3 regions of the Streptomyces sp. NPDC040718 genome follow, and region 2 is predicted to be linked to each of the others. Evidence: riboswitches for the same ligand, from Rfam matches in the RefSeq annotation. Region 2 holds a riboswitch; each other region holds the start of a gene.
The links. A riboswitch is a leader RNA that binds a small molecule or an ion and turns the genes downstream of it on or off. The one in region 2 is predicted to bind cyclic di-AMP.
Positions count from the first base shown of each region.

Region 1: another riboswitch for cyclic di-AMP. It lies ahead of ACZ597_RS20220 (M23 family metallopeptidase); the one in region 2 lies ahead of ACZ597_RS25455 (transglycosylase family protein).
Region 3: another riboswitch for cyclic di-AMP. It lies ahead of ACZ597_RS15475 (LysM peptidoglycan-binding domain-containing M23 family metallopeptidase); the one in region 2 lies ahead of ACZ597_RS25455 (transglycosylase family protein).

Region 1 is NZ_JBVIXO010000007.1:211,990-221,650, reverse strand. It holds gene ACZ597_RS20235 (DNA gyrase/topoisomerase IV subunit A) at 1-794, opposite strand, end outside; gene ACZ597_RS20230 (M16 family metallopeptidase) at 1,023-2,375, shown strand; gene ACZ597_RS20225 (M16 family metallopeptidase) at 2,396-3,763, shown strand; cyclic di-AMP (ydaO/yuaA leader) riboswitch at 3,981-4,140, shown strand; gene ACZ597_RS20220 (M23 family metallopeptidase) at 4,153-4,956, shown strand; gene ACZ597_RS20215 (GntR family transcriptional regulator) at 5,125-5,790, shown strand; gene ACZ597_RS20210 (HPr family phosphocarrier protein) at 6,019-6,300, opposite strand; gene ACZ597_RS20205 (bifunctional acetate--CoA ligase family protein/GNAT family N-acetyltransferase) at 6,511-9,360, shown strand; gene ACZ597_RS20200 (DUF5998 family protein) at 9,408-9,661, shown strand, end outside.
Region 2 is NZ_JBVIXO010000011.1:84,109-93,769, reverse strand. It holds gene ACZ597_RS25480 (SurA N-terminal domain-containing protein) at 1-1, shown strand, start outside; gene ACZ597_RS25475 (nucleoside triphosphate pyrophosphohydrolase) at 30-1,040, shown strand; gene ACZ597_RS25470 (globin domain-containing protein) at 1,099-2,271, opposite strand; gene ACZ597_RS25465 (cytochrome P450 family protein) at 2,421-3,695, shown strand; gene ACZ597_RS25460 (transglycosylase family protein) at 3,811-4,833, shown strand; cyclic di-AMP (ydaO/yuaA leader) riboswitch at 5,109-5,281, shown strand; gene ACZ597_RS25455 (transglycosylase family protein) at 5,284-6,018, shown strand; gene eno (phosphopyruvate hydratase) at 6,334-7,620, shown strand; gene ACZ597_RS25445 (FtsB family cell division protein) at 7,747-8,235, shown strand; gene ACZ597_RS25440 (DUF501 domain-containing protein) at 8,279-8,833, shown strand; gene ACZ597_RS25435 (Ppx/GppA phosphatase family protein) at 8,830-9,661, shown strand, end outside.
Region 3 is NZ_JBVIXO010000005.1:272,329-281,989, reverse strand. It holds gene ACZ597_RS15485 (aspartate aminotransferase family protein) at 1-324, shown strand, start outside; gene ACZ597_RS15480 (tyrosine-protein phosphatase) at 376-1,197, opposite strand; cyclic di-AMP (ydaO/yuaA leader) riboswitch at 1,515-1,677, shown strand; gene ACZ597_RS15475 (LysM peptidoglycan-binding domain-containing M23 family metallopeptidase) at 1,682-2,689, shown strand; gene ACZ597_RS15470 (SGNH/GDSL hydrolase family protein) at 2,852-3,637, shown strand; gene ACZ597_RS15465 (MBL fold metallo-hydrolase) at 3,759-4,961, shown strand; gene ACZ597_RS15460 (guanylate kinase) at 5,217-5,882, opposite strand; gene ahcY (adenosylhomocysteinase) at 6,447-7,913, shown strand; gene ACZ597_RS15450 (cupin domain-containing protein) at 7,935-8,906, shown strand; gene ACZ597_RS15445 (aminotransferase class III-fold pyridoxal phosphate-dependent enzyme) at 8,938-9,661, shown strand, end outside.

The sequences.
Region 1 (9,661 bases), on a different contig from region 2:
CGCGCGGTGACGTCCTCCACGGAGACCGTCGCGCGGATCTTGAAGGTGCCGCGGCCGTTCTCGTACGCGTCCTTGATCCCGGACAGGCCGACGATCCGGCCGCCGGTCGGCAGGTCGGGGCCCGGCACGAAGCGCATCAGCGCCTCCAGGTCCGCCTCCGGGTAGCGGATCAGGTGGCGGGCGGCCGCGATGACCTCGCCCAGGTTGTGCGGGGCCATGTTGGTGGCCATGCCGACGGCGATGCCGGAGGCGCCGTTGACGAGGAGGTTGGGGTAGGCCGCCGGCAGGGCGACGGGCTCGCGCTCCTGGCCGTCGTAGTTGGCGGTGAAGTCGACGGTGTCCTCGTCGATCGACTCCGTCATCAGCGACGTGGCGTCGGCCATCCGGCACTCGGTGTAGCGCATCGCGGCCGGCGGGTCGTCGTTGCCGAGCGAGCCGAAGTTGCCGTGGCCGTCGACCAGCGGCAGCCGCATCGAGAAGGGCTGGGCCATGCGCACGAGGGCGTCGTAGATCGACGCGTCGCCGTGCGGGTGCAGCTTGCCCATGACCTCGCCGACGACACGGGCGCACTTGACGTACCCCCGGTCGGGCCGCAGGCCCATCTCGTTCATCTGGTAGACGATGCGCCGGTGCACCGGCTTCATGCCGTCGCGGGCGTCGGGCAGGGCGCGGGAGTAGATCACCGAGTACGCGTACTCGAGGAAGGAGCCCTGCATTTCGTCGACGACGTCGATGTCGAGGATCTTCTCCTCGAAATCCTCCGGCGGCGGGGTCTTCGTGCTGCGGCGGGCCATCGCTGCGCGGCTCCTTAACCAAGGTTCGGGATGTACTGGGGCGGATCTGGCGTGGTTGACGCGGACCATTGTGGCCCGAGGCACCGACAACGCGGACTCCGACCCCGGGGGTCCCCCGTACGGAGTCGGGGGGAGTGACCCGGGAACTTATCCGGCCGTCGGTGCGCTTGCATACAGTGGCAGGTCTGACAGAAATCTCTGCATCGCGATCGAAGGGACCACATGCCCATGGGTCACACGGCCACAGCTCAGGCCGGCTCCGGCGGCCTGACAGCGACCGAGCACCGGCTGGCCAACGGCCTGCGCGTGGTGCTGTCCGAGGACCACCTCACTCCGGTCGCCGCCGTCTGCCTCTGGTACGACGTCGGCTCGCGCCACGAAGTCAAGGGGCGGACCGGTCTGGCTCACCTCTTCGAGCACCTGATGTTCCAGGGTTCGGCGAGCGTACCGGGCAACGGGCACTTCGAGCTCGTCCAGGGCGCCGGCGGCTCGCTGAACGGCACCACCAGCTTCGAGCGCACCAACTACTTCGAGACGATGCCGGCGCACCAGCTGGAGCTCGCCCTGTGGCTGGAGGCGGACCGCATGGGCTCGCTGCTGGCCGCCCTGGACGACGAGTCCATGGAGAACCAGCGCGACGTCGTCAAGAACGAGCGCCGCCAGCGGTACGACAACGTCCCCTACGGCACCGCGTTCGAGAAGCTGACCGCCCTCGCCTACCCGGAGGGCCACCCGTACCACCACACCCCGATCGGCTCGATGGCCGACCTGGACGCCGCCTCCCTGGAGGACGCGCGCAACTTCTTCCGTACGTACTACGCGCCCAACAACGCCGTGCTGTCGGTCGTGGGCGACATCGACCCGGAGCGGACCCTCGCCTGGATCGAGAAGTACTTCGGCTCCATCCCGGCGCACGACGGCAAGCAGCCGCCGCGCGACGGCTCGCTCCCCGAGATCATGGGCGCGCAGCTGCGCGAGGAGATCGTCGAGGAGGTCCCGGCGCGCGCGCTGATGGCCGCCTACCGCCTGCCGCACGACGGCACCCGCGAGTGCGACGCCGCCGACGTGGCACTGACCGTGCTGGGCGGCGGCGAGTCCTCCCGCCTGCACAACCGCCTGGTCCGCCGTGACCAGACGGCCGTGGCGGCCGGGTTCGGCATGCTGCGCCTGGCGGGCGCGCCCTCGCTGGGCTGGCTGGACGTCAAGACCTCCAGCGGCGTCGAGGTGCCCGCCATCGAGGCGGCCGTCGACGAGGAGCTCGCGCGGTTCGCCGCGGAGGGTCCGACGGCCGAGGAGATGGAGCGCGCGCAGGCGCAGCTGGAGCGCGAGTGGCTGGACCGGCTCGGCACCGTGGCCGGCCGCGCCGACGAACTGTGCCGCTTCGCGGTGCTGTTCGGCGACCCGCAGCTCGCCCTGACCGCCGTCCAGCGGGTCCTGGACGTCACCGCCGAGGAGGTGCAGGCCGTGGCCGCCGCCCGGCTGCGCCCCGACAACCGCGCGGTACTGGTCTACGAGCCGCTGGCCGGCGCCGAGGCCCACGAGACCGAGCAGCACGACGAGAACGAGGGGGCGGAGCAGTGAGCGACACCGCAGCCGTCACGATGACCTTCCACCCGCGGCCGCAGGCCGGCGAGGCGAAGCCGTGGGCCTTCCCGGCCCCGGAGCGCTCCACGCTCCCCAACGGCCTGACCCTGCTGCGCTGCCACCGCCCCGGCCAGCAGGTGGTGGCGGTCGAGGTCAACCTCGCGGCCCCGCTGGACGCCGAGCCGGAGGGCCTCGACGGGGTGGCCACCATCATGGCCCGCGCCCTGTCGGAGGGCACCGACAAGCACTCCGCCGAGGAGTTCGCCGCCGAGCTGGAGCGCTGCGGTGCCACGCTCGACGCGCACGCCGACCACCCCGGCCTGCGGGTCTCCCTGGAGGTCCCGGCCTCCCGGCTGCCCAAGGCGCTCGCCCTGCTCGCCGAGGCCCTGAGCGCGCCCGCCTTCGCCGACAGCGAGGTCGACCGCCTGGTGCGCAACCGGCTCGACGAGATCCCGCACGAGCTGGCCAACCCGCAGCGCCGCGCCGCCAAGGAACTCTCCAAGGAGCTGTTCCCGGCGACGCTGCGCATGTCCCGCCCGCGCCAGGGCACCGAGGAGACGGTCGCGCGGATCGACTCCGGGGCCGTGCGCGCCTTCTACGAGGCCCACGTACGCCCCTCCACCGCCACCGCGGTGGTCGTCGGCGACCTGACCGGCATCGACCTGGACGCCCTGCTGGCGGACACCCTGGGCGCCTGGACCGGCAACACCGCCGCGCCCCGCCCCGTCCAGCCGGTGACGGCCGACGACACGGGCCGCGTGATCATCGTGGACCGGCCGGGAGCCGTCCAGACGCAGCTGCTGATCGGCCGGATCGGGCCGGACCGGCACGACATCGTCTGGGCCCCGCAGGTGCTCGGCACCTACTGCCTCGGCGGCACCCTCACCTCACGCCTGGACAAGGTGCTGCGCGAGGAGAAGGGCTACACCTACGGCGTGCGCGCCTTCGGGCAGGTGCTGCGCTCGACGGCCGACGGCAAGGGCGCCTCGATGCTCGCCATCAGCGGCTCGGTGGACACCCCCAACACGGGTCCGGCGCTGGAGGACCTGTGGAAGGTGCTGCGGACCCTCGCGGAGGGCGGACTGACCGACGCCGAGCGGGACGTGGCGGTGCAGAACCTGGTGGGCGTGGCCCCGCTGAAGTTCGAGACGGCCGCCTCGGTCGCAGGCACGCTCGCCGACCAGGTCGAGCAGGAGCTGCCGGACGACTACCAGGCGCGGCTGTACGCGCGGCTGGCCGAAACCGGTACGGCGGAGGCCACTTCGGCCGTCGTGAACGCCTTCCCGGTGGACCGACTGGTCACCGTCCTGGTGGGCGACGCGGCCCAGATCGAGGAGCCCGTACTGGCCCTCGGGATCGGTGAGGTCACCGTCGTCGCCAACTGAGCGGCGCGAGGCCCGAGACGGGCCGGAATCCGGCCCGTTTCCAGGGGGCTCCGGTGGAACATCCACCGGAGCCCCCTTTGTCCGTTTGGTGGCGTGGTTGCAGGTATGCGGTGTGGCGTACGCAACAAAAGCGCTCGTCTGTTTGGCGATTGACTGATGATCCGCCTAGCGTCGGCCGTGCTGTTCGTCAGTTCGTACCCGCCGCACCCGCGGCACCGGACAGCGATCGCCGAGTCCCCGTCAGGCGCGAGCCTGGGGAGCCGGGGACCCACATGCGTCCCTGGGGTGAATCGGACCCCCTCGCAAGAGGAGGCCCGTAGGAGACCTTCCTGCTCCGAACCCGTCAGCTAACCCGGTAGGCGAGAGGGAAGGAAAGGATCACCCCCTTCATGGCGTTTGGCAGTCGTGCCGCCGGTTCTGGTAAGCACCGTGGTTCCAGCCGTCTGAGCCGCAAGACCGCCGGCTACGCCGGCATCGCCGCCCTCGCCACCACGGGCGTGGTCGGCACCCTGGCCGCTCCGGCCTTCGCGGCGGACAACAGCAGCGCTCCGTCCATGGAGGACACCGGTCAGAACGCGATCGTCGTCGCCGACGGTCTGCAGGACGACATCGAGGTCCAGGCCGCGACCCAGCAGAGCGCCGCCGAGGCCGTCGCCGCGCAGGCGCAGGCCGAGTCCGAGGCGAAGACGCGGGCCGCCGAGGCCAAGCGCGCCGCCGAGGCCAAGGAGAAGGCCGAGCGCGAGGCCGCCGAGAAGGCCGCGAAGGAAGAGGCCCGCAAGCGCCTCAACACCTTCGTCGCCCCCATCGACGGCTCGTACGTCAGCACCTCGTACGGCGCGGGCGGCGGCATGTGGTCCTCCGGCAGCCACACGGGCATCGACTTCCACGCCGACTCCGGCACCTCCGTCCACGCCGTGGGCGCGGGCACCGTCGTCGAGGCCGGCTGGGGCGGCGCCTACGGCAACAACGTCGTCATCCGCCACAACGACGGCACCTACACCCAGTACGGGCACCTGGACTCGCTGAGCGTCTCCGCGGGCGAAACGGTTACCCCGGGCCAGCAGATCGGCCTGTCGGGCTCCACCGGCAACTCCAGCGGCCCGCACCTGCACTTCGAGGCCCGCACCGGCGCCACGTACGGCACGGACATCAACCCGCTGGCCTACCTGCGCAGCCACGGCGTGGGCATCTGACCCGCACCCGCACGGCGCTTCACCGAAGAAGGCCCCGGCTCTTTGAGCCGGGGCCTTCTTCGTATTTCTCATCGCATTTCCGCTCCCCGCTCGGAAATTTGTCGCGTGTTGCAATAGAGTCGCAGCACGGCCACGATAAACCGAACCGAAACCAGCGGAGGTCCGGCCTTGCGTATTCCGGCGCACGCGGTGTGCACAGCGATTCGCGACGACATCGTCTCCGGATTCTTCGGGCCGGGCGGCCGGCTGACCGAGGAGGTGCTCGCACGCCGCTACGGGGTCTCGCGCGTCCCGGTCCGCGAGGCGCTGCGGACCCTGGAGTCCGAGGGCTTCGTGACCACGCGGCGGCACGCGGGCGCCTGCGTGGCCGAGCCGACCGAGCAGGAGGCGGCCGACCTCCTGGAGCTGCGGATGCTGCTGGAGCCGCTCGCCGCCTCCCGCGCCGCCCGCCGGCGCACCGACGGCCACCTGAAGGTGCTGCGCGGACTGGTCAGGCTGGGCCGGGAGCGGGCCGGCCGGGCGCAGGGGGAGGACCTGCGCTCCCTGGGGGGCTGGTTCCACGAGACGCTGGCCCAGGCCTCGGGGAGCCCGGGGCTGATCGCCCTGCTGACCCAGACCCGGCACAAGATCGCCTGGATGTACGTGGTCGAGGCCCCCGCGCAGCCCGCGGAGTGCTGGGCCGAGCACGCCGCGATCGTGGACGCCGTCGCCCGCGGGGACGCGGAGCGGGCCAGGACCCTGACCGCGCAGCACGCGCAGCGGTCGGCGGCGGCGCACCGCCCGAGGGTGAGGAATCCGCAACCTGCCGTAAACACGGCGAGCGCTCCTGATTAACAAATCCCGTATACAACGGAGGGATATCCGGGTGCTCCCGTATGTCGGCGGAATTCGCGCGGCTTCCGGGTTCCCGCTTTTGTGCATCCACTTTTGTGCATCCGCTTTTGCGTGTCTGTGGCTCGATTCCGTCGCGCAGAATTCGCGGACTCCCCGAAGGGGAAACACGGAAGCCGCGGCCCCCGGGGTGGCGGGGACTGCGGCTTCCGGGCTACCGGACCCGAAGGGTCAGACGGTCTCGGGGAGCTCCTCGAGACCCTCGGCGACCAGCTTCGCGAGGCGGTCGAGCGCGGCGTCCGCGCCCTCGGCGTCGGAAGCCAGGACGATCTCCTCGCCGCCCTGGGCGCCGAGGCCCAGGACCGCCAGCATCGACGCGGCGTTGACGGGGTCGCCGCCGGCCTTCGCGATGGTCACCGGAACTCCGGAGGCGGTCGTCGCCCGGACGAAGATCGAGGCGGGACGAGCGTGCAGGCCCTCGGCCCAGCCGACGTTGACGCGGCGCTCTGCCATGGTGATGCCCTTCAGGTTCTACGGGTTGTCTAGACCAGTCTCTCACGCCGTCCGGAATGCTCGGACCGACCTTCGGCCCGCATCCACCGCCGTTCGACCCTCCCCAGCTTGCACCGGTTCGCCCCGGTCCGCCGTAATCGCCGCGCACTCGCCGAGCGGGCCGCCCACCGCACCCGCACACCTGGCCGGACCGCCCCTTAAGGTGGCCCCATGACCACCGCGTCGGACCCCTCGTACCCGGCCCACTGGGAAGCGGACGTCGTGCTGCGCGACGGCGGCACCGCCCGGATCCGCCCCATCACCACCGAGGACGCGGGCCGCCTGGTCAGCTTCTACGAACAGGTCTCGGACGAGTCGAAGTACTACCGCTTCTTCGCGCCCTACCCCCGCCTCTCGGACCGCGACGTCCGCCGCTTCACGCACCACGACTACGTCGACCGCGTCGGCCTCGCCGCGACCATCGGCGGGGAGTTCATCGGCACGGTGCGCTTCGACCGCATCGGCCCCGACGGACGGCCCGCCTCCGCCCCCGCCGACGAGGCCGAGGTCGCCTTCCTCGTCCAGGACGCCCACCAGGGCCGCGGAGTCGCCTCCGCCCTGCTGGAGCACATCGGCGCGGTGGCCCGGGAGCGCGGGATCCGCAGGTTCGCGGCCGAGGTGCTGCCCGCCAACACCAAGATGATCAAGGTGTTCACGGACGTCGGCTACCAGCAGAAGCGCAGCTTCGAGGACGGCTCCGTCCACCTCACCCTCGACCTCGAACCCACCGCCGAGTCCCTCGCCGTCCAGCGCGCCCGCGAACAGCGCGCGGAGGCCCGCTCCGTGCAGCGCCTCCTCGCCCCCGGCTCCGTCGCGGTGATCGGCGCCAGCCGCTCCGGCGCCGGCGTCGGCGCCACCGCCCTGCGCAACCTGCGCGACGGGGGATTCCGCGGACACCTCTACGCCGTCAACGAGGCCCGCGCCCCCGGCATGGAGGGCGACCTCCTCGAAGGCGTACGGGCCTACCGCGGCCTCGCCGACATCGGCGCCCCCGTCGACCTCGCCGTGATCGCCGTCCCCGCCGACCGCGTCCCGGACGCCGTGGCCGCCTGCGGCGAGCACGGGGTGCAGGGGCTGGTGGTCCTGTCCGCCGGATACGGCGAGAGCGGCCCGGCCGGACTCGCCCGCCAGCGCGAACTGGTACGGCAGGTCCGCTCGTACGGGATGCGCCTCATCGGGCCGAACGCCTTCGGGGTGATCAACACCGCGCCGGAGGTGGAGCTGAACGCCTGCCTCGCCCCGGCCCCCGCCTCCGCGCGCGGCCGGATCGGCCTGTTCACCCAGTCCGGTGCGATCGGCATCGCCCTGCTGTCCGCCCTGCTGCGCCGCGGCGAGGGACTGTCGTCCTTCGTGTCGGCCGGGAACCGGGCCGACGTCTCCGGCAACGACATCCTCCAGTACTGGTACGAGGACGAGGCCACCGACGTCGCCCTGATGTACCTGGAAACCCTCGGCAACCCGCGCAAGTTCACCCGCCTCGCCCGCCGCACGGCCGCCGCCAAGCCCGTGGTCGTCGCCCGGGGCGGCCGCCACACCCCGGCCGGACACGTCGTCCCCGGCACCCGGCTCCCCGAGGCCACCGTCTCCGAGCTGCTGCGCCAGGCCGGCGTCATCCGCGTCGACACCGTCACCGAGCTGGTCGACGTCGGCCTGCTGCTGGCCGGGCAGCCGCTGCCGGCCGGGCCCAGGGTGGCGATCCTCGGCAACTCGGAGTCCCTCGGCGTGCTCACCTACGACGCCTGCCTGACCGAGGGGCTGCGCCCGCTGCCCCCGCTGGACCTGACGACCGCCGCCGGCCCGGCCGACTTCCGCGCGGCCCTGACCGCCGCGCTCGCCTCCGACGACTGCGACGCCGTCGTCGTCACCGCCATCCCGTCCGTGAGCGACCGCGAGCTGGCCGACGACCTCGCGCAGGCGCTGCGGGAGGCCGTCGCCGGGGTCCCGGGCAAGCCCGTGGCCGTCGTGCACGTGGAACTCGGCGACCTCGTCGAAGCCCTGGCCGCCGCGGCCGGCGACACGCCCCCCACCGCGTCCCCGCCGCCCGCCGAGGCCCCTGCCGACGGCGCCGCGCCCGGCCTCGACGGCGCCGCGCCCGGCCTCGACGGCGCCGCGCCCGGCCTCGACGGCGCCGCGCCCGGCCTCGACGGCGCCGGCCGGATCCCCGCCTACCCGGCCGCCGAGCGCGCCGTGAAGGCCGTCGCCGAAGCCGTGCGGTACGCCCGGTGGCGCCGGGACAACACGGAGACCGGACAGGTCCCCGAGTACGAGGACATCGACGAGCCGGGCGCCGCCGCCCGGCTCGCCGCCCTGCTGGCCGGCGTCGAGGAGGACGCCGCGCTGACCCTGGACGAGGCCGACGCCCGCGAGCTGCTCGGCCGCTACGGGATCCGGGTGCTGCCCACCCTCCCCGCCCCCAGCCCCGACGCCGCCGTCCGCGCGGCCCGGGTGCTCGGCTACCCGGTCGCCCTCAAGACCACCGCTCCGCACCTGCGCCACCGCGCCGACCTGGGCGGCGTACGCCTCGACCTCACCACCGAGGCCGAGCTCAGGCGCTCGTACGAGGAGCTCACCGAGGCCCTCGGCAAGCCGGCCGAGCTGCAGCCGGTGGTGCAGACCATGGCCCCCCGCGGGGTCGACACCGTCGTCCGCGCCACCGTCGACCCCGCCGCCGGAGCCGTCCTCTCCTTCGGGCTCGCCGGGGTCCCTTCCGAACTGCTCGGCGACACCGCCCACGGCCTGGTCCCCGCCACCGACCGGGACACCGCCGCCCTGATCCGCTCCATCCGCGCCGCCCCGCTCCTCTTCGGCTGGCGCGGCAGCGACCCCGTCGACACCCCGGCCCTGGAGGAGCTGCTGCTGCGGCTGTCCCGGCTGGTGGACGACCACCCGGAAGTGACCGGGGTCTCGCTGGAGCCGGTCGTCGTCGCCACCGAAGGCCTCTCCGTGCTCAGCGCCACCGTCCGCGTGGCCCACCCGCCCGCCCGGACCGACGTCGGCCCCCGCACGCTGCCGAGCTACTGAGCGCACGGCAGGCAGGGGGAGGCCGTACGGGCCTTAGGATGGACCTCATGGCGAAATCCGGTACGACGACCCAGGGACTGCGCACGGCCATCGAGCGCAGCGGCTACTACCCGGCCCTCGTGGCCGAGGCGGTGGAGGCCGCGGTGGGCGGCGAGCCGATCTCGTCGTACCTGGTCCACCAGGAGACCACCTTCGACTCCAACGAGGTGCGCCGGCACGTCACCGTGCTGGTCCTGACCGGCAACCGGTTCATCGTCAGCCACACCGACGAGCAGGCCGCCGACGCCGGGTCGCCGTCCCC
Region 2 (9,661 bases):
AGGGCTGCGGGCGGGGGTAGGTTCGGGGGGTGAACGACACCCCCGCCTCCGCCGCCGCTCCCGCCGAGCCCACGGGCCGGATCGTCCTGCTGACCGCCAGCCACCGGGTCGCGCCCGGGCTGCTGTCCTGGCCGGCGTGGCAGACCCTGCACGCCGCGGACCGGGTGCTGTGCGCCGACCCGGGCCACCCGCAGCTGCCGTACCTGCGCGAGGCGGGGGTCGAGGTGTCGCACGAGGTCCCGGACGCGCACGCGCTCGTAGAGGCCTGCGCCGGGGGCCGCACGATCGTGGTGCTGCCGGCCGGGGAGGGCGACCAGCGGCTGACGGACGGGCTGGCGAGGCTGGCCGGCTCGGGCCGGGTCGCGATGCCCGACCTGGAGCTGTTGCCGGGCTCGTACGACCTGCCGGGGGCGCGGCTGCTGGACCTGGTGCAGGTCATGGACCGGGTCCGCCGCGACTGCCCCTGGACCTCGCGGCAGACCCACGAGGGGCTGGTGAAGTACGCCATCGAGGAGGCGTACGAGCTGGTCGAGGCGATCGAGGACGGCGACCGGGACGCGCTGCGCGAGGAGCTCGGCGACGTGCTGCTCCAGGTGGTCTTCCACGCGCGGATCGCCGAGGAGGAGGGCGGCGGCGAGGACGGGGCGGAGGCCTTCTCCGTCGACGACGTCGCGGGCGACCTGGTGGACAAGCTGATCCGGCGCCACCCCCACGTGTTCGGGGACGCCACGGCCGACTCCCCGGAGGAGGTCAGCGCCCACTGGCAGGCCACCAAGGCGGTCGAGAAGCAGCGGGACTCGGTCACCGACGGGATCCCGCTGGGCCAGCCGGGCCTGGCGCTGGCGGCCAAGCTCGCCGGGCGGGCCCGTACGGGCGGGGTGGCGGTGGAGCTGCCCCGGGGCGAGGGCATCGGGTACGAGCTGCTGGAGCTGGCGGCGCGCGCCGAGGCGTCGGGGACCGACCCCGAGGCGGCGCTGCGTGCGGCGGCCCGTGTCTACCGGGACGCGATCCGGGCGGCCGAGGGCGTGTCGGGGGAGTAGCGCGGGAGCGGCGGGGGAGCGGCCCCGGTATGCGCCGGCGGAATCCGGCGGGCGCGGCCTAGTCGCGCGGGGCGCGGCCCGAGGGGTTGTGCCAGTGCGGGGACGGGCGGTGCAGGAACCACTCGCCGAAGCCCAGCGGCCGGGTGCGCTGGGAGCCGGCGACGGGGACGGTGTCGTGGAATACCCGGTCGGGGCGGGCTCCGAGTTCCCGGAGGAGGTGGGTGGTCTCCTCGATGAACAGGGCCGGGCCGCTGAGGTAGACGTCCTGTTCCCGCCACAGGGCGCGGTTGCCGAGGGCGGTCGCGAGCCGGTCGGTGGCCTGGTTGCGGTGCTGCCCGGGGGCGGGGGTGATGTAGGTGACGCCGAGCCAGCGGCAGGCGGCGGCGTGCCGGTCGATCAGGGGCCGGTCGTAGAGGTGGGCGGCGTCCCGTGCGACCACGAAGAGCCGTACGTCGTGGTCGGGAGGGTGTTGGAGGAGTTCCTCCAGCAGGGCCCGTACGGGTGCCCAGCCGGTGCCGGCGGCGATGAGGGTGAGGGGGCGGTCCTCGCGGCGCAGGGTGAGCTGTCCGCCGGGGGCGCCGAGGCGGAGCACCTCGCCGGGCAGGACGTCGCGGACGAGGGCGGTGCTGAGCCGGCCGCCGTCGATCCGGCTGACGTGCAGGTCGACGGTGCCGTCGGGGCGGGGTGCGTTGCCGAGGGAGTAGGTGCGCCAGGTGGTCGGGACGCGGTCGCTGCTCACGCTGACGTACTGGCCGGGCAGGTAGGGCAGCGGGGTGCGCGGTGCGAGGGTCAGTACGCCGATGTCCTCGCCGTACTGGAGGTGGCGCACCACCTCGGCCTCCCACCAGGGAGGTTCGTCGTCGGCGGCCGCGCCGGCGGTCATGGCGTCGGCGATGACCTGGTAGGCCTCGCCCCAGGCCTTCTCGACGGCCGGCGTCCAGGCGTCGCCGGAGGTCTGGGCGAGGGCGGCGATCAGGCTGGCGCCGACGGCGGCGTAGTGCTCGGGGCCGACGAGGAACTTGCGGTGGTCGCGTCCGAGGTCGCGTAGGTAGGGGAGGAGGGTCTCGCTCTCCAGGTGGGTGACGACATGGGTGAGCGCGGCGAAGAGCCGGTCGCGCTGGCGTTCCATGTCCTCGGCGGAGGCCGGGAAGAGTTCGCGGAGCCCGGGGTTGTGCCAGAAGAGGTGGGAGTAGAAGTACTTGACCGCGTGCTCGGCCCGTCTCTCCACCACCGCGAAACTGCTTTTCAAGATCCTGACATCCACAGAACCGAAAGTAGGAATGTCGCAGAACCTGGCGTCAAGCGATGTCCGATCTACGGACAGCCGCGACGAAGCGGCCATAAGGGATGGCCGGTGGCGAGCCGGGATACGGTCGACGGGTGCACGATCAGACCTCCGCCGCCCAGCCCGATCCGTCCCGCCCCGAGGGGCCGACGCTCTTCGACTGGGAGTTCGCGACCGACCCCTATCCGGCCTACGCCTGGCTGCGCGAGAACTCGCCGGTGCACCGCACCCGGCTGCCCAGCGGCGTCGAGGCCTGGCTGGTGACCCGGTACGCCGATGCCCGCCAGGCCCTCGCGGACCAGCGGCTGAGCAAGAACCCGGCGCACCACGCGGAGCCGGCGCACGCCAAGGGCAAGACCGGGATCCCGGGGGAGCGCAAGGCGGAGCTGATGACGCACCTGCTGAACATCGACCCGCCGGACCACACCCGGCTGAGGCGGCTGGTGTCGAAGGCGTTCACCCCGCGGCGCGTGGCCGAGTTCACCCCGCGCGTGCAGGAGCTGACCGACCATCTCATCGATCAGTTCGCGGGGAAGGGGGAGGCGGACCTCATCCACGAGTTCGCGTTCCCGCTCCCCATCTACGCCATCTGCGAGATGCTCGGCGTACCGCGCGAGGACCAGGACGACTTCCGCGACTGGGCCGGGATGATGATCCGCCACGGCGGCGGGCCGCGCGGCGGGGTCGCCCGCTCGGTGAAGCAGATGCGCACGTATCTCGGGGAACTCATCCACCGCAAGCGGGATGATCTGGGCAATGACCTCATTTCAGATCTGATCCGGGCAAGTGACCACGGAGACCATCTGACGGAGGCCGAGGCCACGGCGATGGCCTTCATCCTGCTCTTCGCCGGTTTCGAGACGACCGTGAACCTCATCGGCAACGGCATCCACTCCCTCTTCATGAACCCGGACCAGCGCGAGCGCCTCCAGGCCTCCCTCGCGGCCGGCGAGAGCGCGCTGCTGGAGACCGGCGTCGAGGAACTGCTGCGCTACGACGGCCCCGTGGAGCTCGCCACCTGGCGGTTCGCCACCCGGCCGCTGACCCTCGGCGGGCAGGACGTCGAGGCCGGGGACCCGGTACTGGTGGTCCTCGCGGCGGCCGACCGGGACCCCGGGCGGTTCGCCGAACCGGACACCCTGGACCTCTCCCGGAGTGACAATCAGCACCTCGGGTACGGCCACGGGATCCACTACTGCCTCGGCGCCCCGCTCGCCCGTCTCGAAGGCCAGACGGCCCTCGGAACTTTGCTGAAGCGTCTGCCGGATCTGGAACTTGCGGTTCCCCCTACGGACCTGCGCTGGCGCGGCGGGCTCATCATGCGGGGCCTGCGCACCCTTCCCGTCCGCTTCACAGTCCCGAACGAATGAGGGCGCGCGCGAAGCCGAACTGACCGGAAGTCAGTCCACCGCCGAACTTGTGACATCCGTTCGAAGGCGGCTAGGTTCTGCCGTTACCCCGCCGTTATGCGAAAGGTGCAGTCTCATGCTTCCCGGGAACGGCCGCCACAGACGCCCCCGCCAGGTACCCGCGATCGTCGTCACCGCAGGAGTCACAGGCTCCGCGCTGGCCATGCCGCTGCTCGCCGCCACAGGCGCGAACGCGGCCGACACCACCACGTGGGACAAGGTCGCCGACTGCGAGAGCGGCGGCACCTGGAGCGCGAACTCCGGCAGCGGCGCCTACGGCGGCCTGCAGTTCACCCTGGAGCAGTGGCGCAACGCCGGCGGACTCGCGTACGCGGAGCGCCCGGACCTCGCCAGCCGCTCCCAGCAGATCGCGGTCGCCGAGCGCGTGCTGGCCTCCCAGGGCCCCCAGGCCTGGCCGCTGTGCTCCGCCTCGGCCGGGCTGACCCAGCAGGGCCCGGCGCCCGAGGTGGACCCTGGCGACAAGCTGAACCCCGGTCCCGTCGCGCCCACCCCGACCCGGCCCGACGCCTCGGTGCCGAAGACGGGCAAGGGCAAGCCCTCCACCGACTTCGGGGCCCCGACCCCGGCGCCGGGCGCCACGTCCAATCCGAGCGGGCTCCCGGACTACCCGCTGGGCCCCTCCAGCGGACTGCCCGTCATGCCCGAGCCGGACTTCACCGTCCAGCCCACGACGCCGGGCACGCCCACGCCGACCCCGGGTACCCCGACGGCGCCGGGCACCCCGACCGCTCCGGCAACCCCGACGGCCCCGGGCTCCACCCCCTCCCCGGGCGTCACGCCCACCGCCCCGGCCACCCCGGGCGCCCCGACGGGCACCCCGTCCGCCGAGGCGACCGACGGCCCGGGCAAGCACCGCGGCCCGGCGGCCATCGAGGTGCCCGCGGCGCCTGGCACGGCGTCAGCCGCCGCCGCGGAGCCCACGTACACCGTGAAGGCGGGCGACAGCCTCTCGGACATCGCCAACGCCCAGGGCGTCAAGGGGGGCTGGGGCGAGCTCTACAAAGCCAACGAGCAGGTCATCGGCGGGGACGCGGACCTCATCAAGCCCGGACAGAACCTGGATCTAACCAAGAAATAGAGGGCAGTTCGGACATCCATTACGAGCTGAATGTCCGTTATCGCCAAATGAGACATGCATCTCTTCCGGACAACTGGCGTGTCTCGTTCCGGAACTTCCGCAAACCCGCCTCTCACCTGCACAAACGTGCTCTCGAAGAAGGCAAGTAGGCCGGTTTCTCCCCAAAATCACACGTTGAACATCGGGGAGAGACCTGCCTACCTTCTGAATCGCTCGCCACCGCGAGCTCCTTCGACCGCATCGCCGAATCCTGCCGGCGGCCGGAGGGAACAGTCGTCGCGCAAGCGCCGAAGGCAGGAGCGGGGGAACCAAGGTAGGCGCCGGGAAAGGCCGTTGAGAGACGGCCCGCGTACCGGCTAGGGGTGAAGACACGCGCCGCGCCGCGTGACCGGGCAACTCATCCGCCCGAACCCGACAGCTCACCTCGAAGGCGTCGGTGAGGAGAACTCCATGCTGCTTTCCGGCAAGGGCAAGCACCGCCGCGGCTCCAAGGCCGTCCGCATCGTCACGCTCGCCGGTGTCGCCGGTGTCGCCGTCGCGGCCCCCCTGATGGCCGCCGGTACCGCCAGCGCCGCCACCGCGGCCGAGTGGGACAAGGTCGCCGCCTGCGAGTCCGGCGGCAACTGGTCCATCAACACGGGCAACGGCTACTACGGCGGCCTGCAGTTCTCGTCCTCCACGTGGGCCGCGTACGGCGGCAAGGCGTACGCCTCGCAGGCCAACCAGGCCACCAAGGGCCAGCAGATAGCCATCGCCGAGAAGGTCCTCAAGGGCCAGGGCAAGGGCGCCTGGCCGCACTGCGGCGTCGGCCTGTCCAACTCCTCGTACAACGGCGGCGGTTCGACCACCCCGGCCAAGCCGAAGCCCGAGACGAAGCCGGCCCCGGCCAAGCCCGCTCCGGCCAAGCCGGCCCCGGCGAAGCCCGCTCCGGCCAAGCCGTCCACGCCGAAGACCGAGACCGAGACCAAGGGCTCCGGCGCCGGCTCCGGCAACTGGACCCCGGGCAAGCCGTCGGCCCCGCAGGCGGGCAACGGCAGCTACACGGTCAAGGAAGGCGACACCCTCGGCACCATCGCCACGGCCAACAAGGTCAAGGGCGGCTGGGAGAAGCTCTTCGAGCTCAACAAGGACACCGTGTCCGACGCCGACCTGATCTTCCCGGGTCAGAAGCTGAAGCTCAGCTGAATGTCCGCGTAACTCTCGCGGCACCCCGCAGCATCCCCACCGCCCGGCGCGTATCCCCCCACGCGCCGGGCGGCGGCGTGTCGTCCTCCGGTACCCGCATTCCGGAACCGGAGCGCTGTCTTCCGTGGTGTGGCCTCCCACCGAGCTCGGCGAATCAAGGGCCCTATGTCCAGGAAGACGGGTATTCGGCCCCTTTTTCGTCCCAGGACCCGGGCGGTCGGGCAGCCCACACCCCGGAGCCGGTTAGGCTCTAGTCGGCAGGGCCGTCCCACGGCCACACGCCACCGCACACCCAGCGTCACATCCCAGAAGGAGATGCTCGTGCCGTCCATCGACGTCGTCGTAGCCCGGGAAATCCTGGACTCCCGAGGCAACCCCACGGTCGAGGTCGAGGTGGGCCTCGACGACGGCAGCACCGGCCGTGCTGCCGTTCCGTCCGGCGCCTCCACCGGTGCCTTCGAGGCCATCGAGCTCCGTGACGGTGACCCCAACCGTTACATGGGCAAGGGCGTGGAGAAGGCCGTCCTCGCCGTCATCGAGCAGATCGGGCCGGAGCTCGTCGGCTACGACGCCACCGAGCAGCGCCTGATCGACCAGGCCATGTTCGACCTCGACGCCACCGACAACAAGGGCTCGCTCGGCGCCAACGCCATCCTCGGCGTCTCCCTCGCCGTCGCCCACGCCGCGTCCGAGGCCTCGGACCTGCCGCTGTTCCGCTACCTCGGCGGCCCGAACGCGCACCTGCTGCCCGTTCCGATGATGAACATCCTCAACGGTGGGTCGCACGCCGACTCCAATGTGGACATCCAGGAGTTCATGATCGCCCCGATCGGCGCGGAGTCCTTCTCCGAGGCGCTGCGCTGGGGTGCCGAGGTCTACCACACCCTCAAGAAGGTCCTGCACACCAAGGGCCTCTCCACCGGCCTGGGCGACGAGGGCGGCTTCGCCCCGAACCTGGAGTCCAACCGCGCCGCGCTCGACCTCATCATCGAGGCCGTCAAGCAGGCCGGCTACACCCCGGGCAAGGACATCGCGCTCGCGCTCGACGTCGCCGCGTCCGAGTTCTACAAGGACGGCAAGTACGAGTTCGAGGGCCAGTCCCGCTCGGCCGCCGAGATGACCGACTACTACGCCGAGCTCGTCGAGGCGTACCCGCTCGTCTCCATCGAGGACCCGCTGTTCGAGGACGACTGGGCCGGCTGGAAGACCATCACCGACCGCCTGGGCTCCAAGGTCCAGATCGTCGGCGACGACCTCTTCGTCACCAACCCCGAGCGCCTCGCCCGCGGCATCGAGGAGGGCTCCGCCAACGCCCTGCTCGTGAAGGTGAACCAGATCGGTTCCCTGACCGAGACCCTCGACGCCGTCGAGATGGCCCAGCGCAACGGCTTCAAGTGCATGATGTCGCACCGCTCCGGCGAGACCGAGGACGTCACCATCGCCGACCTCGCCGTCGCCGTGAACTGCGGTCAGATCAAGACCGGCGCCCCGGCCCGCTCGGACCGCGTCGCCAAGTACAACCAGCTGCTGCGCATCGAGGAGATCCTCGACGACGCCGCCGTGTACGCCGGCCGCAGCGCCTTCCCGCGCTTCAAGGGCTGACACCGCCTCAGGGCGACGGCCCCGGGGGGACACCCCTGGGGCCCCAGCCTCCGTACGTCCCCGCACTCGGTCCCGTACCGTGTGCGGGGACGTATTGCGTAGTGCGCGCACAGGGGAGGCGGGACCATGGCCGGGAACCGGGATCGGTTCTCCACCTTCTCGACGGCGACCCGGCTCAAGCAGCTCGGCGAACGGACCGCGGCCCACGTCTACCGCTCGCAGTCCCGCCGGCACATCCGCCGCAGCCGGCTCACCGGCCGCGCGGCACTGCTGGTCCTCGTCCTCTGTACGCTGGTCGTCGCCCTCGCGTATCCGATGCGCCAGTACGTGTCCCAGCGCTCGGAGATCACGGACCAGCGGCGGGCCGCCGACACCGCGCGCAAGCGCCTCGAACAGCTCCGCGACGAGAAGGCCCGCTGGCAGGACCCCGCCTACGCGGAGCAGCAGGCGCGCAAGCACCTGCACTTCCTGCGCCCGGGGGAGATCGGCTACATCATGACCGACCCCGGGGCCGCGGCCCGGGAGCACCGCCGCGGCGGCCAGGACGGTTCCGACCGCCCCTGGTACTCCAACGTCTGGGACGGGGTCGACAAGGCCGACCGTCCCGGCGAATGACCCACCCATCACGTACGACCGAACGAAGAGACTTCCTCCAGGCATGCAGACGCCCCCGCCCCAGACCGACCGGACCGAGCCGACCGACGCGGACATCGAGGCGTTCGAGCAGCAGCTCGGCCGCCCGCCGCGCGGGCTGCGCGCCATCGCGCACCGCTGCCCCTGCGGCCAGCCGGACGTCGTCGAGACCGCACCCCGGCTGCCCGACGGCACCCCCTTCCCCACGCTGTACTACCTGACGTGCCCGCGCGCGGCCTCCGCGATCGGCACCCTGGAGGCCAACGGGGTGATGAAGGAGATGCAGGCGCGGCTCGCCGAGGACCCGGAGCTCGCCGCCGCGTACCAGAAGGCGCACGAGGACTACATCCGGCGCCGCGACGCCATCGAGGTGCTCCAGGGCTTCCCGAGCGCCGGCGGCATGCCGGACCGGGTCAAGTGCCTGCACGTGCTGGTGGGCCACTCGCTGGCCGCCGGTCCCGGGGTGAACCCGTTCGGCGACGAGGCGCTGGCCATGCTGCCGGAGTGGTGGGCCAAGGGCGCCTGCGTCACCCCGTGCGGGGAGAAGAAGGCAGAGGAGACCGGGGAGGAGTCCGCATGACCCGGGTCGCGGGCATCGACTGCGGCACGAACTCCATCCGCCTCCTGGTCGCCGACTGCGACCCGGCCACCGGCGAGCTCGTCGAGCTCGACCGCCGGATGACCGTCGTCCGGCTCGGCCAGGGCGTGGACAAGACCGGCCGGCTGGCCCCGGAGGCGCTGGAGCGCACCTTCGCGGCCTGCCGCGAGTACGCCGCGGTGATCAAGGAGTTCGGCGCCGAGCGGGTGCGGTTCGTGGCCACCTCGGCCTCGCGCGACGCGGAGAACCGGGACGAGTTCGTCCGGGGCGTGCTGGACATCCTGGGCGTCGAGCCCGAGGTGATCTCCGGCGAGCAGGAGGCGGAGTTCTCCTTCACCGGCGCCACCAAGGAGCTCGTCGCGCACGAGCACCTGGCGCGCCCGTTCCTGGTGGTGGACATCGGCGGCGGCTCGACCGAGCTCGTCGTCGGCGAGGACCGCGTACGCGCCGCCCGCTCGGTCGACGTGGGCTGCGTACGGATGACCGAGCGCCACCTGGTGGTGGACGGCGAGGTCACCGACCCGCCGACCGAGGGGCAGATCGCCGCCATACGGGCCGACATCGAGGCGGCCCTGGACCTGGCCGCCGAGACGGTCCCGCTGGCCGAGGCCCGCACCCTGGTGGGCCTCGCGGGCTCGGTGACCACGGTCGCCGCGATCGCGCTGGGCCTGGCGGAGTACGAGTCGTCGGCGATCCACCACTCCCGGATCTCCTACGAGCAGGTCCGCGAGATCAGCGGGCGCATGCTGACCGCCACCCACGCCGAACGCGCCGCCATCCCCGTGATGCACCCGGGGCGGGTCGACGTGA
Region 3 (9,661 bases), on a different contig from region 2:
CGCGGGCTGATGATCGGCATCGAGTTCGGCAAGCCCTCCTCCCTGGGGCTGCGCAGCCGCTGGGCCGTGCTCCAGGCCGCCCGAAAGGGCCTGTTCGCCCAGATGGTCGTGGTGCCGCTGCTGCGCAGGCACCGGATCCTCACCCAGGTCTCCGGGGACCACCTGGAGGTCATCAAGCTCATCCCGCCGCTCATCGTGGACGAGGCGGACGTCGAGCGGTTCGTCGGGGCCTTCCAGGAGGTCATGGACGAGGCGCACGGCGGCGGCGCCCTGATGTGGGACTTCGGCCGGACCCTCGTGAAGCAGGCGGTCGGCAACCGCTGAGGCGCGGCGGCGCCGGAGGGGGCCCGGGCGGCCCCCTCCGGCTGGCCGGGGTCAGCCCTCCAGGAGCCGGTCCCGCAGCCGGTCCAGGGAACCGGGCGCGAGCGCGAGCCCCTCGGCGAGGTAGCGCTCCACCCCGCCCCACTGCTCGTCGATGGTCGCGAAGGCCGCGAGCAGGTACTCCGCGCGGGCGTCGAACAGCGGCGCCAGCAGCTCCATCACCTCGGGGGAGCGGGCCTCGGGCGCGTCGCTGCCCCGGCGCACCCGGTAGCGGTTGTGCGGGGCGTTGGACTCCAGGTAGTCCGCCACGATCGCCTCGCGCTCGACGCCCAGCGCGAGCAGGGTCACCGCGACCGACAGCCCGGCCCGGTCCTTGCCGGCGGCGCAGTGCATCAGCGCCGGCACGCTGTCCAGCGCGAGGGCGTGCACGACGCGGCTGTGCTCGGCGGTGCGGGTGCGGATGATCGTGCGGTAGGAGTCGGTCATGCGGGCGGCGGCCCTGCCCCCGCCCAGGAGGCCGCGGAGCTGGTCGAGCTCGCCGTCGCGGACCATCCTCCAGAATTCGCGGCCGTCGGCCGGATCCGTCAGCGGGATGTTCACGTTTCGTACACCCGGCAGTTCGACGTCCGGGCCCTCCAGGGCCTGATCGGCTCCGTTGCGGAAGTCGAAGACGGTGTGGAGCCCCAGCGACGCGAGGAACTCTGCGTCGGTTTCGGTGGCATGCGCCAGATGTCCGCTTCGGAACAGTCGTCCCGGCCTGACCCTCCGTCCGTCCGTCGTCGGCAACCCGCCCACGTCACGGAAGTTGCGCACTCCGGTCAGTTCCGCGCCGGGTTCGGGCCCGGTGGGAAGGGGCTGGGGTATCTGCTGGGTCACGTGTACTCCTCCGCTTGGTTCGTGGTGTCCGAATTGGCCTGGTTGGGAACAACTTGCCATATGTGGAGGCGAGATCGGGCCGGGCTCCGTGAGCCAGATCATACGGTGACCGTGCGTGCCTGATCGCGGGAACCGAATTGCCTTGTGGGGACGGTTGTTGATGGTGCGGAATGGACGCAGGGTGACCGGAATTCCATTGATCCCCCATATCTGCGAATCCGTCAGGGAATTCGCGGCTTGTTGCCCGGTGCCCCGCTCGATTACCTTCGCGATCGATCCGGGTGGACCGCCTAATCCTGCCGCCGCCCGGGAACCGCACCCGACCATCGCGCGCGGCAGGAGCGGGGGAACCAGGTAGGCCGCTGCTCCGGATCATTTCCGGCTCAGCTAGGGGTGAAGCCGAACCCGTGCTCCGCACGTACGGCCGGACATCTCCAGTCCGAACCCGACAGCTCACCTCGCAGGCGCCGGAGAGGAATTCGCCATGCCCGGAAAGGGTAAGCACCGCCGTCCGAAGTCCCGTTCGATATCCCGCGGCTTCGCCGTCGCCGGAACCGGCGGAGCGGCCCTCGCGCTCCCGCTGATGGGTGCCGCCGGCGCCAACGCGGCCCCGGCCGCCGCCCCGGCCAAGTCCGCGCCCGCGCAGAGCTCGCAGGCCCCGGAGGCCCTCCGCGCCGCGGCCCCCGCGGCCGCGCCCGCGGCCGCGCCCGCGGCCGCCGAGCCCACCGTCTACACGGTCGTGCCGGGCGACTACCTCTCCAAGATCGCCGCCGAGCGCCACCTCGACGGCGGCTGGGAGCGGCTGTACGCCGACAACCACGAGGCCGTCGGCGCCGACCCGTCCCTCATCCACCCGGGCCTGAAGCTGACCCTCGTCGGCGGCGAGGCCCCGGCCGCCGCGCCGAAGGCCCCTGCGGCCCCGGCCGAGGAATCCTCCAGCGGTGCTCCGGCCGCCCCCGAGGGCGTGGGCGGCAAGGCCCAGTCCCCGAAGGCCCCGGGCAAGGCCGCCCGCACCTCCGGCGGCGCGGCCGCGCAGGGCTCGGGCGCCGCCGCCAAGAGCGAGAAGGCCGCCGCGCCCGCCGCCGCGTCCGGGTTCACCGCCCCCGTCGGCGGCGGCGTCTCGACCCAGTACCGGGCGAGCGGTGCCATGTGGTCCTCCGGCTACCACACCGGCGTCGACTTCATCGCGAGCACCGGGACCACCGTCAGGGCCGTCGGCGCGGGCACCGTGGTTTCCGCAGGCTGGGGCGGCGCGTACGGCAACGAGGTCGTCATCAGGCACGCCGACGGCAAGTACTCCCAGTACGGCCACCTCTCCTCCCTCTCCGTCTCGGTGGGCCAGAGCGTCACCGGCGGCCAGACGATCGGCCTCTCCGGCGCGACCGGCAACGTGACCGGCCCGCACCTCCACTTCGAGATCCGCACGGGCCCGTCCTACGGCTCGGACGTCGACCCGCTCGCCTACCTCCGCTCCAAGGGCGTGAGCATCTGACGGCACCGCCGTCGGCACGAGGACACGCGTGGGGCCGGGACCCGAGGGGGGTCCCGGCCCCACGTGTACTTATTCCTTATCCCCCGCGTGGTATAGATCACGGTCCGTCAACCCCTCATTACGTTGGCGTAGGTTGGTTGCCAAGGTGAAGGATGTCTTCCTGTGGCAGCGACGAAGACGACACTGAAGACCATCGGCTCGTACGCGGCGATCGGGGACAGCTTCACCGAAGGCGTGGGGGACCCGGGACCCGGGGATTCCCATCTCGGCTGGGCGGACCGGCTCGCCGTACTCCTGGCCGATCAGCGCGACGAGCACGACTTCCGGTACGCGAATCTGGCCGTGCGGGGCAAAGTACTCGACCAGATCGTGGCCGACCAGGTCCCGAGAGCCAAGGAACTCGCACCCGACCTCGTCACCTTCTGTGCGGGCGGCAACGACATCATCCGCCCCGGCAGCGACCCGGACGACCTCGCGGAGCGGTTCGAGGCGGCCCTGGCCGACCTCAAGGCCTCCGTGGGCCTCGTGATGATCACCACCGGCTTCGACACGCGGGGCGTGCCGGTCCTCAAGCACCTGCGGGGCAAGATCGCGACGTACAACGTCCACGTCCGAGCCATCGCCGACCGGTACGGCTGCCCCGTGCTCGACCTCTGGTCCCTCAAGACCGTCCAGGACCGCCGGGCCTGGGACGCCGACCGGCTGCACCTCTCGCCCGAGGGGCACACCCGCGTGGCGCTGCGCGCCGCGCAGGTCCTCGGCTACGAGGTGCCGGCCGACCCGGACCAGCCCTGGCCGCCCGTCCCCCCGCGCGGCTCGGTCGACGTGACCCGCGACAACATCCAGTGGGCGCGCGAGTACCTCGTGCCCTGGATCGGCCGCCGGCTGCGCGGCGAGTCCTCCGGCGACCACGTCGAGGCCAAGCGCCCGGACCTGCTGCCGCTGTAGCGGACGCGCAGGGGGCGGGATGCGGGGCCGGTACCGCGCGGCGGAATCCTCCGGGGCCCGTGTGCGTTGGGATGGTCGTAGACGTACGACCGTCCCATCCTGCACCTTCCCAGGAGGCGCCTTGACCGGCTCCCTTCCCCTGCGTCCCCGGCTGCGCGCCCTGCGGCCCGAAGCCTTCGGCGCGGATTCCTCCGGCGCACGGCTGGAGCGGATCCTGCGCTCGCCGAACTTCGCCGACGGCGTCTTCCAGAACCCGGTAGGGGCCCGGACCAGGCCTTCCGGATCGATGGCGGAGTTCGCCAAGATCTACTTCCACAAGGAGCAGCGGGTCCTGCGCAGCCCCGACGCGCCGATCCCCGTGCACCCGACCACCCTCGCCGACCTGGCCAAGCCGCCGGCGAGCGGCCTGCGCCTGACCTGGATGGGCCACTCCAGCGTGCTCGCGGAGATCGACGGCCGCCGCGTGCTCTTCGACCCCGTGTGGGGCGACCGGTGCTCCCCCTTCCCCTTCGCCGGGCCGAAGCGGCTCCACCCGGTCCCGGTGCCGCTGGCCTCGCTGGGTGCCGTCGACGTCGTCGTGATCTCCCACGACCACTACGACCACCTCGACCTCCCCACCATCAAGGCCCTGGCCGGCACGGACACGGTCTTCGCCGTCCCGCTCGGCGTCGGCGCGCACCTGGAACGCTGGGGCGTCTCCCCGGACCGGCTGCGCGAGCTCGACTGGAACGAGGCCACCGAGGTCGCCGGTCTCACCCTCACCGCCACCCCGGCCCGGCACTTCTGCGGACGCGGCCTGCGCAACCAGCAGGTCACCCTGTGGGCCTCCTGGGTCGTCAGCAGCGGCGAGCACCGGATCTTCCACAGCGGGGACACCGGCTACTTCCCGGGCTTCAAGGAGATCGGCGCCGAGCACGGGCCGTTCGACGCCACGATGATCCAGATCGGCGCGTACTCCGAGTACTGGCCGGACATCCACATGACCCCGGAGGAGGGCGTGCGGGCTCACCTCGACCTCCAGGGCGGTGTGCCGGCCGGCACGCTGCTGCCGATCCACTGGGGCACCTTCAACCTGGCCTTCCACGCCTGGGCCGAGCCCGCCGAATGGACGCTCGACGCAGCCGAGGGCGCGGGCCAGCGCGTCGCCGTCCCGCGCCCCGGCGAGCCCTTCGAGCCCGCCGGCAAGCTGCCGGTCGAGCCCTGGTGGCGTCCGGTCTCCACCCCCATCGCCCGCCCCTGGCGCCACCCGAAGCCGACGGACCCGGCGGACCCGGCGCCGAGCGGGCCCCGGGCCAGTGATCTGGACCTGGCGGGGGAGCGCTGACCCCGGCCGCCCCCGACCAGAGCAGTACGCAGGCCAGCTCCTGTACCGACCCGCACACGGTGGTGGCGACCACCGGCACCCTCGTACGCGGCCGGCGGTCCGCCGCCCCGCCCCGCCGGCCGGAGTCAGCAGCGGCCGCGGGGCGGTTCCGGCGGCCGGCACGAGCCCGGACGGCCCCCGCCCTGTTGCGGTACCGCCAGGGCGAGGGCCACCGGGCCGATCCCGGTCCCGGCGCGCAGGGCCGGCCCGCAGGGGTCAGTAGTAGCGCAGCAGCGTCGGCTCGGCGTGGCGTGCGTACGCCCCCAGCGCCAGGCCCTGGTGAGCGAGCCGGGCCTTCTCCGCCCGGCGGATCGCCAGCAGGGTGCCCAGCGCCTCCTCGAAGTCGTCGTTGACGACGTGGTAGTCGTGCTCCGCCACGAAGTTGAAGTCGCGCAGCGCCATCGTGTGCCGCAGTTCCCGCTCCTCCTCGTTCTCACTGCCCCGGCCCGCGAGCCGCCGGTCCATCATTTCCACGCTGGGGGCCATGATGAAGATGCCGACGGTCTGTTCCGGGAAGCAGCGCCGGAGGTTCAGGTAGCCCTCGGGGCAGTAGTCGAGCAGCAGGTCCTGGCCCCGGCCGAGCGCCTCCTCGAGGGGAGCGCGCAGGGTGCCGTAGTACTCGTCGAAGGACGGGTGGATCCACTGCGCGAACTCGCCGTTGCCGGCCATCTTGAGGAACTCGTCACGGGACACGTGGTCGTAGTGCTCCTCGCCGGCTCCGGGCCGGGGCCGGCGCGTGGTCACGGACCGGGTGGTGACCAGCGTCGGATCGGCTTCGGCCATGGCGCGCGCCAGTGAGGTCTTCCCTGTGCCGGAAGGCCCGGACAACACGAACAGGCAGCCGGTGGGGCGGGTGAGGAACGGCTTGGGATCGACTGGCATGACTGGTATTCACCTCGTGATTCAAGGAAGTCGCGCCGCGGTCCTTTCGCGCCTCTCGGCCAGGGGGAGCGACACGTGACGCATGTCGGCGAGTGCCGTGAGCCGGGGCTCACGGCACTCGCCGAAGGATCAGAGTGCGGCTCAGCGGCCGGACTTGACCTTGTCCAGGCGCGGGCGAAGGCCCACAGCGTGGTTGCGCATGTCGAATCCCCCTCTCCATATCCGGTGAGAAAGCCACTGCCCGGGGAATTCCGGTAGCGGCGTTCTCTCTGCAACGATGATTTCCGATGCCCCGCTCCGGGGCCAAGGGGTTGTCCCGATCCGGAAACACGGAAACGCCACCGGTGCCGCACGCCCCGCGTATTTCCGGTGGGGCGTCGCGATTTCCAGGGGCCCGCACGCTCCGGCCGGTTGCCGATTCCATCGGGCAACGGGAAACCCCTTGAGCCCGGGTGGTCCCGGAGTGACGCTCCAGGAGATGACCACAGAAGAGGGGGAAAGCCACCCATGACCTCGGCAACGAGCGAGAGCGCGCAGTCGACCGCGCAGTCGGCCGCGGACCCAATGCCGCGTACACCCTTCGGTGAAAGAGCCGCGGGCCCGGACCTGCGGGTGGCGGACCTGTCCCTGGCATTCCGCGGCCGCACCGAAATCCGCCTGGCGGAGAACGAGATGCCGGGGTTGATGGCGCTGCGGGAGCAATACGCGGGGCAGACGCCGCTGTCCGGAGCCCGGATCACCGGAACGCTGCACATGACGGTGCAGACCGCGGTGCTGATCGAGACGCTGGTCGCGCTGGGCGCGCAGGTGCGCTGGGCCGGATCCAACGTGCTCTCGACCCAGGACGCGGCGGCGGCCGCCGTCGCGGTGGGTCCCGGAGGCGGCCGCGACGACCGGCCGGGCGTCCCGGTGTTCGCCTGGAAGGGCCAGAGCGCCGAGGAGTTCTGGTGGTGCGTCGAGCGCGCGCTGTGCTGGCCCGACGGTTCGGGTCCGAACATGCTCCTCGACGACGCGGCCGGTTCCACCATGCTGCTCCATCAGGGCGTCGCGTACGAGCAGGCGGGCGCCGTTCCCGCCGCCGGGCCGGACGACGACGAGATGGACACGGCCCTGCTGCGGCTGCTGGCCGCTGCCCACACCACCGCACCGGGCAGGTGGAGCGCCATGGCCGCGGGTATCCGCGGGGTCACCGAGGAGACCACCACGGGCGCCCACCGGCTGCGCCGGCTGGCCGCGTCGGGGTCCCTGCTCTTCCCCGCGATCAGCGTCAACGACTCGGTGACGAAGTCGAAGTTCGACAACATCTACGGCTGCCGGCACTCCCTGATCGACGGCATCAACCGGGCCACCGACGTCCTGATCGGCGGCAAGACGGCGGTGGTGTGCGGTTACGGGGACGTGGGCAAGGGCTGTGCGGCGGCGCTGCGCGGCCAGGGCGCGCGCGTGGTGGTCACCGAGATCGACCCGATCTGCGCGCTCCAGGCCGCCATGGACGGCTACCAGGTCGCGACGCTGGACTCCGTGGTGGAGCGCGCCGACATCGTGGTGACCACGACGGGCAGCCGGCACGTCCTCACCGCCGGGCACCTCGCGCGCATGAAGCACCAGGCGATCGTCGGCAACATGGGCCACGCGGAGGGCGAGATCGACCTCGCGCAGCTGGCCGCGGTGCCCGGCGTCCGACGGGAGACGATCAAGCCGCAGGTGGACGAGTGGACGTTCGAGGACGGGCACTCCCTGATCGTGCTGTCCGAGGGGCGGCTGCTGAACCTGGGCAACGCGACCGGGCACCCGAGTTTCGTGATGTCGAGCTCCTTCGCCAACCAGGTCCTCGCGCAGGTCGAGCTGTACACCGGTGTCCGCAGCTACCCGCTGGGCGTGCACGCCCTGCCCAAGCACCTCGACGAGAAGGTCGCCCTGCTCCACCTGGACGCGCTGGGGGCCGAGCTGACCCCCCTGAGCGAAGCGCAGGCCGAGTACCTCGGCGTACCGGTGGGCGGCCCGTACAAGCCGGACTCGTACCGCTACTGATGGATGTGGGGTGTCTCACGCATGTCTCGAACCGATGACCTGACCCGGTGGCTGGGCCTGGAGCCCTGCGCCGACGGCGGCTGGGCGAGTGCTCCCGCCGGGCACGACTCCTACGACGGGAGCCTCCTGGACCACCGGGTCATGGCCTTCCGCACCCGGCTGCTGGACGCCGACCGCCCCCGCACCGGCTGGCGGCGCACGGACGCCGACACCGTACTCGTGCGCCATCCGCCGCACGGGCCGGACACCGTGCTGCGGCTGTGGACCAGCGACGGGCGGGGGCGGCCGACCGCCCGCCCGCTCGGCGGTCACCCGTCCCCGGACGAGCCGTTCCAGCTGACCGTGCCCGGCGGCCAGTGGTACGCCCTGGAACTGCTGGAGGGGGAGGCCGGGCTCTGGAGCGAGGCCGTCGTCCCGGGCATTGCCTTCGGGGAGGGCACGCAGCCGGCGGCTCCCCGGCCGCCCACGGCGGGGGCGGCGGAGCAGCGGGACGTGCGGCGGGCCGGGTCGAACGGGCAGCCGTTGCACGAGCTCCTCGGGCTCACCCCCCATGTCGAGGGCGGCTACTTCCGCCAGTACTACGAGTGCACCGCCGGCCTGGAGACCCCCCGGGGGCGGCGACCGCTGGCGAACACCATCCACTACCTGCTCGACCGGGACTCACCGGTCGGATACCTGCACCTCAACAGAGCCCACATCACCCACTTCCTGAACTCGGGCGGGCCCATCCAGTACCTGATGCTCTCGCCCGACGGCGAGGTGCACGAGGTGGTCATGGGGGAGGACGCGGCAGCCGGTCAGGTCCTGGTCTTCACCTGCCCGGGCGGCTGGTGGAAGTCCAGCCGTCTGCCGGAAGACGTCTCCCACGGGCTGATCAGCGAGATCGTGGCGCCCGGATTCGACTACCGGGACCAGTCCCTCGCCAGCGCCGACCGGATCGCCGACCGGTACCCCGCCGCCATCGGGCTGCTGCGCCCCTCGATCCGCGGTTGAGACGGCGCCGCACCCCATCACTGGAGATCTGATGAACGACACGACGCACGGGCGGTTCCCCGCCTCCGAAAAGCTGCTGGCCCGAGCCGAGCGGGTGATCCCCGGCGGTGTCTGGGGCCACAACAAGTTCCCCGCCGTGTACGACCCCACGGAGTACCCGTGGTTCGCCGAACGCGGTGAGGGTGCCCGGCTGAAGGACGTCGACGGCAACTGGTACGTCGACTTCATGTGCGGCTACGGCACCATGGTCAACGGATACGCCCGCCCCGAGGTCGACAACGCCGTCATGGAGCAGGCCCGCTCCGGCGACTGCCTCAGCCAGGCCACCGCGCGGTCGGTCGAACTCGCCGAGCTGCTCGTGGACACGGTGGACGGCGCGGCCTGGGCGGCCTGGGGCAAGGGCGGCTCCGACGCCACCTGGATCGCCCTGCTCACCGCGCGGGCGCATACCGGGCGGACCATGGTGGCTTGCGTGGACGGCGCCTACCACGGCTCCCACGGCTGGTGCGCGTGGTGCAACCCGGGCGAGGGCCGCCGGCCGTCGGACTCCCACGACGTGACGACCCTGCGCTGGAACGATGTCGCCGGGGTGGAGCAGCTCTTCGCCGAGCACGGCCCCCGGCTGGCCGCCGTCGTCATCACGCCCTTCCACCATCCGATCGGCGGCAGCGCGGTCCTGCCCGACCCGGCGTGGCTGCGCGCCCTGCGCGAGCACTGCGACCGCGCGGGTACCCTCCTCATCTCCGACGACGTCC